Regions from separate parts of the Vibrio sp. 2134-1 genome, predicted to be linked through region 2. Evidence: riboswitches for the same ligand, from Rfam matches in the RefSeq annotation. Region 2 holds a riboswitch; each other region holds the start of a gene.

Region 1 (3,277 bases), on a different contig from region 2:
GCACGTTTTGGTATCACCCCCACATGAATAGCGTTAAGCAACTTGGTATGGGCTTAGTTGGGCTAATTATCGTTGAAGAGGCTGAGCCTGTTCTATTTGATGAAGAACAGGAAATAGTTCTAAAGCATTGGCATTTAGACAAACAAGGTCAGTGGAAGAACCTTATGGTACCGCGCTTGAGCGCTCGTATGGGGACTCCCGGAGAGTGGAGTAGCGTCAATGGTGTGCATGAACCTGTTTATACGCTGAAGCAGAATGCTACCACGCGATTAAGAATTGCTAATGTCGATAACACCATTACTTACCCGATCGCTATTGAAGGTGCAGAGGCTTGGGTTATCGCTATTGATGGTAACCCTGTTAAAACGCCTTACAAGCTCACTGAGCATAAAATTGGTCCAGGAATGAGGTTAGATGTCGGATTGATTGCTCCAAAGGCTGGAAAACGTGTTTATGTGCGTCAAATGAAAGGACGCTTCCCATTCCCTTTGTGCGAGTTTGACGTTGTTGAGTCTGATCTGTCGAACAACCAGAAACTGCCTTTATTACCTCTCAACCCTGTGCCAGCTCTCGATTTGAAAAATGCAGAGCAAATCGATTATGTGTTTGAGTGGGAGGGGGCGATCACTCCTGCTGATAAATCGGGCAAAGCGATCCCCCAATTCTGGCTGATGAACAAACGGGCTTGGGAGGGAATGAGCAAAGATAATATTCCAGCGCCGCTTTCAACATTGGAGATGGGAAAAACCTATATCTTCAACCTAAAGAACGTCACCCAATATCATCATCCTATTCATCTTCATGGACACACATTTACGGTTCTTGAGTTAGATGGCAAAAAACTCGACGAACCGTTTCATACCGATACGGTCTTACTTGGAAAAAACGGCAGTGCGAAAGCGGCATTTGTTGCAGATAACCCAGGGCGTTGGATGTACCATTGTCATGTAATTGAACATATGAAGACGGGTTTGATGGGTTACATTGAAGTAAAGTGACTCCTGTAACTTTTAAAATCTTGATAAGTTTTAAGCGCTATACTTTGCTGAATTCTAAGATTGTATAATCACTATTGCCGTAAATTTGATTACAATGTCGCCATTAACTTTTCTGGGGGAATTATGGGACAACTATCCGTTTTGGGTTTTATTGCATTGGGTGGTGCATTTGGTGCATGTTCTCGTTACTTAATTTCTGAACTTTGTGTCATTTTATTGGGGCGTGGTTTTCCATATGGTACGTTAACCGTTAACGTTGTTGGCTCATTTATGATGGGCTTATTGATAGCAGCTTTCGATAATGAACTTTTGGCAACGGAACCTTGGCGACAAGTGATTGGCTTGGGTTTTTTAGGGGCACTAACGACGTTTTCCACCTTCTCGATGGATAATGTGTTGCTTATGCAGCAGGGCGCTTTCTTTAAGATGGGGTTGAACGTATTGTTGAATGTCGTGTTAAGTATTTCAGCTGCGTGGATAGGCTTTCAATTATTGATGCGCAGCTAGCAAAGTAGTTAAAAATTGAACAGGTCGGCTTGGTTTCACCAAGCCGTTTTTATATACTGACATCACTTGTCGGAGTGCCATAAGGCTGAGACCGTTAATTCGGGATCCGTTGAACCTGATCAGATTAGAATCTGCGAAGGGAACAAGAGAAGATATTCACACCGGAGTTCTTTCTGGTTGATCTATCAAAAGTCGAATGTTGTTACAGGCAAATATCGTAAGCTTTAACTAGCCTTAATTTGACTCCTCTTGTCGCATCTATCCGCCAAGCATTTTTATCCAATTACTTTTTATCTAGTATAACAAAGCAAGGAAAAATGCTATGTCGAGTCGCAAACAAGCGAGACTGGAAGCAAAACAGTTCATTGATACACTCTCGGTACAACCGTACCCCAATTCAAGCAAAGTCTACGTAGAAGGCTCACGTCCAGATATTCGTGTGCCAATGCGTGAAATATCACTCGCCGATAGCCTTATTGGAGGCACAAAAGAAGCGCCTATTTTCGAGCCTAATGAGCCAGTACGCGTTTACGATACCTCGGGTGTATACACAGATCCAGAGCACACCATAGACCTCTATAGCGGCTTACCTAAGCTGAGAGAAGGGTGGATTGAAGAGCGTGCCGATACTGAGCTACTTGATGAAGTAAGCTCGGTGTACACCAAAGAACGCTTAGAAGACGAAACACTAGACGATCTTCGTTACGGTAATCTACCACGTATTCGACGTGCCAAAGATGGCCATTGTGTGACCCAATTGCACTATGCTCGCAAAGGTATTATTACCCCAGAAATGGAATATATCGCGCTGCGTGAAAACATGGGGCGTGCCAAGTATCGCGATGAAGTGCTGAATCAACAGCATCCGGGTCAAAGCTTTGGTGCGAACCTACCAAAGGACATTACTGCAGAGTTTGTGCGTAAAGAAGTCGCCGAAGGTCGCGCTATTATCCCTTCTAATATCAACCACCCAGAATCCGAACCAATGATCATTGGGCGTAATTTTTTGGTCAAAGTGAACGCCAACATCGGTAACTCATCGGTCACTTCTTCGATTGAAGAAGAAGTAGAGAAACTAGTGTGGGCGACGCGCTGGGGTGGCGATACCGTTATGGATCTCTCTACTGGACGCAATATTCACGAAACTCGCGAGTGGATTCTACGTAACAGTCCGGTTCCGATCGGTACCGTGCCAATGTACCAAGCGCTTGAGAAAGTGAACGGTGTTGCGGAAAACCTTAACTGGGAAGTGATGCGCGATACCCTGATTGAGCAAGCAGAGCAGGGCGTTGACTACTTTACTATCCATGCCGGTTTACTACTTCGTTATGTGCCAATGACTGCAAAACGCGTTACTGGCATCGTCTCTCGTGGTGGTTCTATCATCGCGAAATGGTGTTTAGCGCATCACCAAGAAAGCTTCTTATATACCCACTTCCGAGAGATCTGTGAAATCTGTGCTAAGTATGATGTGGCACTTTCTCTCGGTGATGGTCTGCGTCCTGGCTCGGTGGCCGATGCTAACGACGAAGCGCAATTTGCAGAGCTTCGTACCCTTGGTGAGTTAACCAAGATAGCGTGGGAATACGACGTACAGGTGATTATCGAAGGTCCTGGTCATGTTCCAATGCACATGATCAAAGAGAACATGGAAGAACAGTTAGAGCACTGCCATGAAGCTCCTTTCTATACCCTTGGCCCATTGACGACAGACGTTGCTCCAGGTTACGACCATATTACTTCAGGTATTGGTGCTGCCATGATTGGCTGGT
Region 2 (3,277 bases):
TGTAGCGCCGCGCATTCTCCATCGAGAACTCGTGGAGGCGTAGAACCCGGAACAACCAAGTGCTGAGCTTGCGCAGGTGAGCCTTGCAATACATAGAGTTGATGAGCTAATCGCACCGCTTCTTGTGGGTCGTGGGTAATCAGAACAACCGTCTTATCTTTCAATAATTCGGCAGACAAGGTTTGCAACTTATGGCGAGTAACCGCGTCCAGCGCAGAGAAGGGCTCATCCATCAGAACCAGAGGCTTGTCTTGCATCAGAGTACGAGCAAGGGCAACACGCTGTCTCATACCGCCAGAGAGCTGAGCTGGCTTAGCATCCGCGTAATCGGCGAGTCCCACTTGGCTGAGTAAAGTCAGTGCACGTTGTCTATTTTGCTCTGGTGCTTGCTCTTGAGAAAATCGAGAACTGAGGCAGACGTTGTCTAACACATTCAACCACGGTAGCAATAAATCCTGTTGAGCCATGTAAGCGATACGGTCATGCAGTGCAGCGCCATCGGTTGTGATGAGTTCGCCATGCCAGTCAACTTGGTCATCCAGTAGGCCAGCTAAGTAACGCAATATTGTGGTTTTCCCGCAGCCACTTCGTCCGAGTAATACCGTCCATTTACCGACGGGAATGGTCATGTTCATTCCTGCTAAAGTCGGTGTTTGGCTATCTTTGTATCGCAGGCTAGCATCGGAAAGCTGAATGCCAATCGCGTTAGCGAACATAGGTATGACCCGCAAAGAAGTGATTCACAGGGCCGTGACCTTTACCGACATCCAATTCATCAGCGTGTGCGATAGCTTGGCTGATGTACTGCTTACCAAGGTGCACCGCTTTGTGTAGGTTGTTGCCTTGGCTAAGGTAAGACGCAATGGCGGAAGACAGTGTACAGCCCGTACCGTGTGTGTTTTTGGTCGGAAAACGCTTGGCGCTGATTAACTCGGCACAGTCTTGCATGATCAGCAGATCGTTGCTGTTTTCATTTTCTTCAAGATGACCGCCTTTGAGCAGAATAGCTTTGGCACCAAGTGCACGAAGGTCGGTAATCATATCGTTCATTTCAGATTCTGATTGAGGCACTGGCTTACCCGTCAATGCTGCACCTTCTGGCAGGTTAGGAGTGATGATGTCTGCCAGTGGAATTAGTTCTTCTTTTAATGTGCTGATTGCTGATTGCTCAAGTAGCAAATCGCCGCTGGTGGCGACCATGACGGGATCAATCACAAGATGTTTAGGTTGGTATTGCTTAATCTTGTTAGCAACGACTTTAATGATGTTCGAATCCGCCAGCATGCCGACTTTTACCGCCACAATATTGAGATCGGTAAACACTGCATCGAGTTGGCTTTCAACGTGATCAAGAGGAATAGGGAAAATCGCAGAAACGCCTTGCGTGTTTTGTGAGGTGATGGCGGTAATCACTGAGCAGGCAAAGCTGCCAGTTGCGGACATCGCTTTGATATCGGCTTGGATGCCTGCGCCGCCGCCGCTGTCGGAGCCTGCGATGGTTAAGACAACAGGGGTAGGCAAGGCTGGCGTTTGATGTGAATGAGGTTGTGATTGCTGCGTCATGGTCGCTCCTACTACAAGACGTATAGGAACTGACTTTGACCGTTGCAGATAGATCGATTTTTCGACCGCTATCGCTTACCTAAGAGGGGCGACGAAAGGCAAAGTGTGCATAGTTCCCTACGTCAGTGCTAACTGAATCAGGTTCAACGGGTCTCGAATTTCGATCTCAGCCAACACTTGTCGTGTGGCCCCCCGACTATTTCGTTCGGATGATAGCAGGACCATTGCGGAAGGGATACGTTTTTTGAGCGTAATTATAATGAGTATTCAATTATGCGAGGTGAGTGATAAAGTAAGCACCTAAATGGTTTGCTGGGTGGAATTTACTAGTGCAACGCTCTGGTGAATGAGCAGAACCTGGAATATTTAATAAATAATCGTGGTCTCGTTAAGCAAGGATTAGCACAAAACAAGGTTAAAAAACTGTTAAAATTTAACGTGTTGCCAATTTAACTTTGTTGAACTTTTTCACAGTTAATTAGGAAGGCTAAGACGATCATCGAGCAAGGAGACTTCATGCTTAATTCTGTAACAGCGAAGTCAGTGATCGATCATGCTCTCTTTTTGGGGGCTGATTTCGCTGAACTATTCGTTGAACATCACCAAACCAACACTGTCCAGATCGCATCTGGTGAAGTGGATAAGGTTAACTCGGGTATCGATTTTGGTATCGGTATTCGTCTTTTTTTCGGTCATAAGGTGCTTTACGGTTACACCAACAGCACAGATGAAGCCGAACTAAAGCGCGTAACCTCGCTGCTTGCTGCAAAAGACAAGCGTGAGCAAATCGCGTCAGCGGGTTCTTTGAATTTGAACCGCTACCCAATCCAACATGGTTGCCGCATGCCGCTAAGTAAGGATGCTAACCTAGATTCAAAAATCGCGTTTCTATTGAAAGTTGACCAAGCCGCACGTGCTGAGAGTGAGCATATCAGCCAGTTTATTGGCAGCGTTCTTCAGCGCGAGCAACAAGTGTCTATCTTCAACTCAGAAGGTCTACACGTTGACGATACTCGCCACTACATTCGTGTTGCTGGTAACACTGTCGCGCAAAAAGGTAATGAGCAGTCTTCTGGTATGGAAGGTCCTGGCGCTCTTGCTGGTTGGGAATTCAGTGAACAGCTTGATGCCAAAGAGCTAGGTCAAACTATCGCGCAGCAAGCGTTAGTAAAACTTGGCGCGGATGCTTGTCCATCGGGTGAAATGCCGGTGGTGATTGGTAACGGCTTTGGCGGCGTTATCTTCCATGAAGCATGTGGTCACTTGCTAGAAACCACTTCAGTTGCGAAGAAAGCATCAGTATTCCACGACAAGATGGGCGAAATGGTTGCTCACACCGCGGTGAATGCAGTCGATGATGGCACCATGACCAACGAATGGGGCTCGATTCATGTTGATGACGAAGGCATGAAGACTCAGCGTACCCAATTGATCAAAGACGGTAAGCTAACCAGCTTTATGGTCGATAAAATGGGTGGCATGAAGACAGGTTACGAACCTACGGGTTCTGGTCGTCGTCAAAACTACAAGTTCGCACCAACCTCGCGTATGCGTAATACCTTTATCGAAGAGGGCGAGCATTCACTTGATGACATGCTGGCAGGCATCGAGCGTGGTATCTATGCGAAGAAGATGGGCGGTGGCTCGGTTCAACCGGGTACGGGTGAGTTTAACTTTGCTGTTCGTGAAGCTTATCTCATTGAAAATGGCAAAA
Region 3 (3,277 bases), on a different contig from region 2:
TAAATCAAAATCAAACTTAATCGCTTGGTAAATGGCCAATTCAATGGTGGTGGATTTTGGCCCGCCCCCCAACGCCATTACAGTGGCAAAACTGGTAAAGCACAACATAAACACCAACCCACAAACGTGGGGAAGCTGCTGCCTTAAACGCGGCCATTCTACCCAGCGAAACTTATCCCAATGGCTCATCCCAAGATGCGCGCAAAGCTTATGCTGCTCGGCAGGAATAGACTCCAAGGCTTGCAGAAGCAATCGTGCCGCGTAAGGTAAATTAAAGAACACATGGGCGAGTAAAATGCCGTTCAAACCGTAAATAGAGAATGGCAGTTTAGTGTCGAAACTTTGCAACCACTGCGCCAACAAACCACTGTTGCCATAAATCGCTAACAGCCCAAAAACACCAACCAAAACCGGCAAAACCAGTGTCGATGCAAACAGCTTAAGCAGTAATGATTTACCAATAAATTGGCGACGCGAAAGTGCGTGCGCTACTGGAATGGCAAAGCCAACACTGAGCAATGTGGAAAGAAACGCTTGGTAGAAACTGAACTTGGTGACATGTTGATAGTACGGGTCGCCCCATACCACAGACACATCAAGTGAAGGGGCTTGAACAATCAAAGCACCTAGGGCAGAAATAACAAAGGTCGCGATGATCATCGCGACCCCTAAACCTATTTTTGGAACAGAATTCAAAGGTAAAACCTATCTCATTCAGATGAGGGTGGAAACGTCAGCTAAAACGTCAATGCGCTTTGCCATTCGCGAATCCAAGACTTACGCATTTTTGCCACTTCATCAGCACTAAAGCTCAACGACTTGCTTGGAACACTCAAAGTTTCAAAACCTTTAGGTAACTCAACGTCAGTGACTGGGTACATCCAGTTACCCGTTGGCATCGCCGATTGGAACTCATCACTTAAAATGAAACTCATAAATTGATCAGCAAGTTCTGAGTTTTTTGCCCCTTTCACTTTGGCGGCTACTTCAACTTGCATGTAGTGGCCTTCAGCAAAATTCGCCGTAGCAAACTTCGAATCGTTTTCCGCAATTAAGTGGTACGCAGGTGAAGTGGTGTAAGAAAGCACTAAATCGGACTCACCATTGAGGAACATAGAATACGCCTCAGACCAACCTTTCGTGACCGTTACGGTTTTGCTCGCTAGCTTCTGCCACGCTTGCGTCACATCGTCGCCATAAATAGATTTCATCCATAGCATTAAGCCTTGGCCCGGCGTTGAAGTCCGCGGATCTTGGTAAATCACTTTCAGATCGTCGCGCGTTTCCACCAGCTCTTTCATGCTTTTCGGCGGATTAGCCAGTTTCTCTTTGTTGTACACAAACGCGAAGTAGCCGTAATCGTACGGTACAAACGTCGTGTCACTCCAACCGTTTGGTAACACTGTATTGGACGTATCTACATTGTGCTCGGCAAGCAGACCGGTTTTCTTCGCTTCTGCCATCAGATTGTTATCCAAACCTAATACGATGTCCGCTTTGCTATTACCGCCTTCAAGACGAAGACGATTCAGAATCGACACACCATCGTCCAACGCTACGAAGTTAACGTCACAGCCACATTTTGCTTCAAAAGCTTGCTCGATTTTAGGACCCGGCCCCCAATCTGCGGCAAAAGAATCGTAGGTATAAATAGTTAATGGGTTTTCAGCAGCAAACGCTGAAGTTGAAGTAATTACAGCTAGGGCAATCAGATTTAGAGTGGGTTTCACTGCTCGCTCTCCATGAGTATTTCAGAGAAATAAGTTGAGCGGCACAGGGTTTGAGGCGGCTATTAAGGACTTCCAATATCCAGACTCAATTCCTACGCCAGCATTATCTGGTTCAGGTAATACGGGTCCCTAGTTAAACACTTAGGTCTCAGCGCCCCAATGCATTGATTGACTCAATGCTAAATGGGTTTGCTCCCCGATGAGTTGGATGGATTGTAAAGGTATTTGAGTGGTTACACAATCAGCTCACGAGCGCTGGTCATAACCCCAACGAGGCACCAAACCTTGCTCAATACCTAAGTGGTCAAGAATTCTCGCCACCATAAAATCCACTAAGTCTTCAATACTCTTTGGCTGATGATAGAAGCCTGGAGCTGCTGGCATGATGGTGACGCCCATTTGCGACAGTTTGTGCATGTTCTCCAGATGTAGCGTTGAAAATGGTGTTTCGCGAACCACGAGCAACAGCTGCCCGCGCTCTTTCATTACCACATCAGCGGCCCGCTCGATCAAGTTATCTGACATACCATGCGCAATCGCTGCAACGCTTCCCGCAGAACATGGGCAAACCACCATTTGCTTTGGTGCAGCAGAACCAGACGCAACCGGTGAGAACCAGTCATCTTTACCGCAAACGGTGATGTTATTTCGATTGCAGTTCAGGTGCTCTACCAATGCTTGCTGCGCCGCTTCTGGGCCACTTGGTAGCTTAAGATTATGCTCGGTTGCCATCACAACACGAGCCGCCGAAGAAATCAGAACGTAGACATGATAATCCGCCGCAACCAAGCATTCTAAAAGACGAAGGCCGTAGGGAGCACCAGAAGCACCCGTTAATGCCAACGTGATGGCTTTTTTATGAGAGGGTTGTGTTTTGTTTTGCATATCAATCAGGCTTTTTGTTTTAACTGCTCAAGAAGTTTTCCGTGAATACCACCAAAGCCACCGTTGCTCATGACTAGAATTTGGTCACCTGGTCGCGCACGTTCGACGATCTTGGCTACAAAGTTATCTATATCCGCATCGACAAACGCTGGCTGTGTGCATTGGTCGGCAATGTCTTGCACAGACCACTCGATATTATCTGGCTGGAACAAGAAGACTTCATCTGCACTGTGTAGTGACTCTGCAAGTGTGTTTTTGTGTACACCTCGCTTCATGGTGGCAGAACGCGGCTCCAACACAGCAAGGATGTGTTTTTCACCTACCTTGTTACGCAAACCACCGACAGTAAGTTCAATTGCCGTTGGGTGATGCGCAAAATCATCGTAAACCGTCACACCTTGTTCTTCACCTTTCAGCTCTAAACGGCGCTTGGTATTGATGAAACGCCCTAATGCCTGGCAAGCAAGATCCGGAGTGACTCCAACATGTCGTGCAGCAGCGATTGCCATCAGCGCATTATCCACATTGTGGTCACCCACCAAATTCCATTCGACGGTACCAACCTTCTCGCCTTGCAACGCAACGTCAAATTTTGAGCCATCAAGCACTAATTTGTGCGCTTGCCAGTCGCCATCAACACCTGAAAACTGCTTTTCTGTCCA

What was found. A riboswitch is a leader RNA that binds a small molecule or an ion and turns the genes downstream of it on or off. The one in region 2 is predicted to bind thiamine pyrophosphate.
Region 1: linked by a shared signal. The riboswitch ahead of thiC (phosphomethylpyrimidine synthase ThiC) and the one ahead of thiD (bifunctional hydroxymethylpyrimidine kinase/phosphomethylpyrimidine kinase) in region 2 are both predicted to bind thiamine pyrophosphate.
Region 3: linked by a shared signal. The riboswitch ahead of thiB (thiamine ABC transporter substrate binding subunit) and the one ahead of thiD (bifunctional hydroxymethylpyrimidine kinase/phosphomethylpyrimidine kinase) in region 2 are both predicted to bind thiamine pyrophosphate.

The regions. Positions count from the first base shown of each region.
Region 1 covers NZ_JAWOUS010000030.1:841-4,117, forward strand. The annotation lists gene R7R78_RS21765 (multicopper oxidase family protein) at 1-998, shown strand, start outside; gene crcB (fluoride efflux transporter CrcB) at 1,122-1,505, shown strand; TPP riboswitch at 1,566-1,664, shown strand; gene thiC (phosphomethylpyrimidine synthase ThiC) at 1,828-3,277, shown strand, end outside.
Region 2 covers NZ_JAWOUS010000033.1:3,346-6,622, reverse strand. The annotation lists gene R7R78_RS22295 (ABC transporter ATP-binding protein) at 1-716, opposite strand, end outside; gene thiD (bifunctional hydroxymethylpyrimidine kinase/phosphomethylpyrimidine kinase) at 706-1,563, opposite strand; TPP riboswitch at 1,661-1,768, opposite strand; gene R7R78_RS22285 (TldD/PmbA family protein) at 2,080-3,277, shown strand, end outside.
Region 3 covers NZ_JAWOUS010000005.1:57,412-60,688, reverse strand. The annotation lists gene thiP (thiamine/thiamine pyrophosphate ABC transporter permease ThiP) at 1-696, opposite strand, end outside; gene thiB (thiamine ABC transporter substrate binding subunit) at 738-1,730, opposite strand; TPP riboswitch at 1,803-1,939, opposite strand; gene R7R78_RS08200 (flavin prenyltransferase UbiX) at 1,977-2,615, opposite strand; gene mpl (UDP-N-acetylmuramate:L-alanyl-gamma-D-glutamyl-meso-diaminopimelate ligase) at 2,621-3,277, opposite strand, start outside.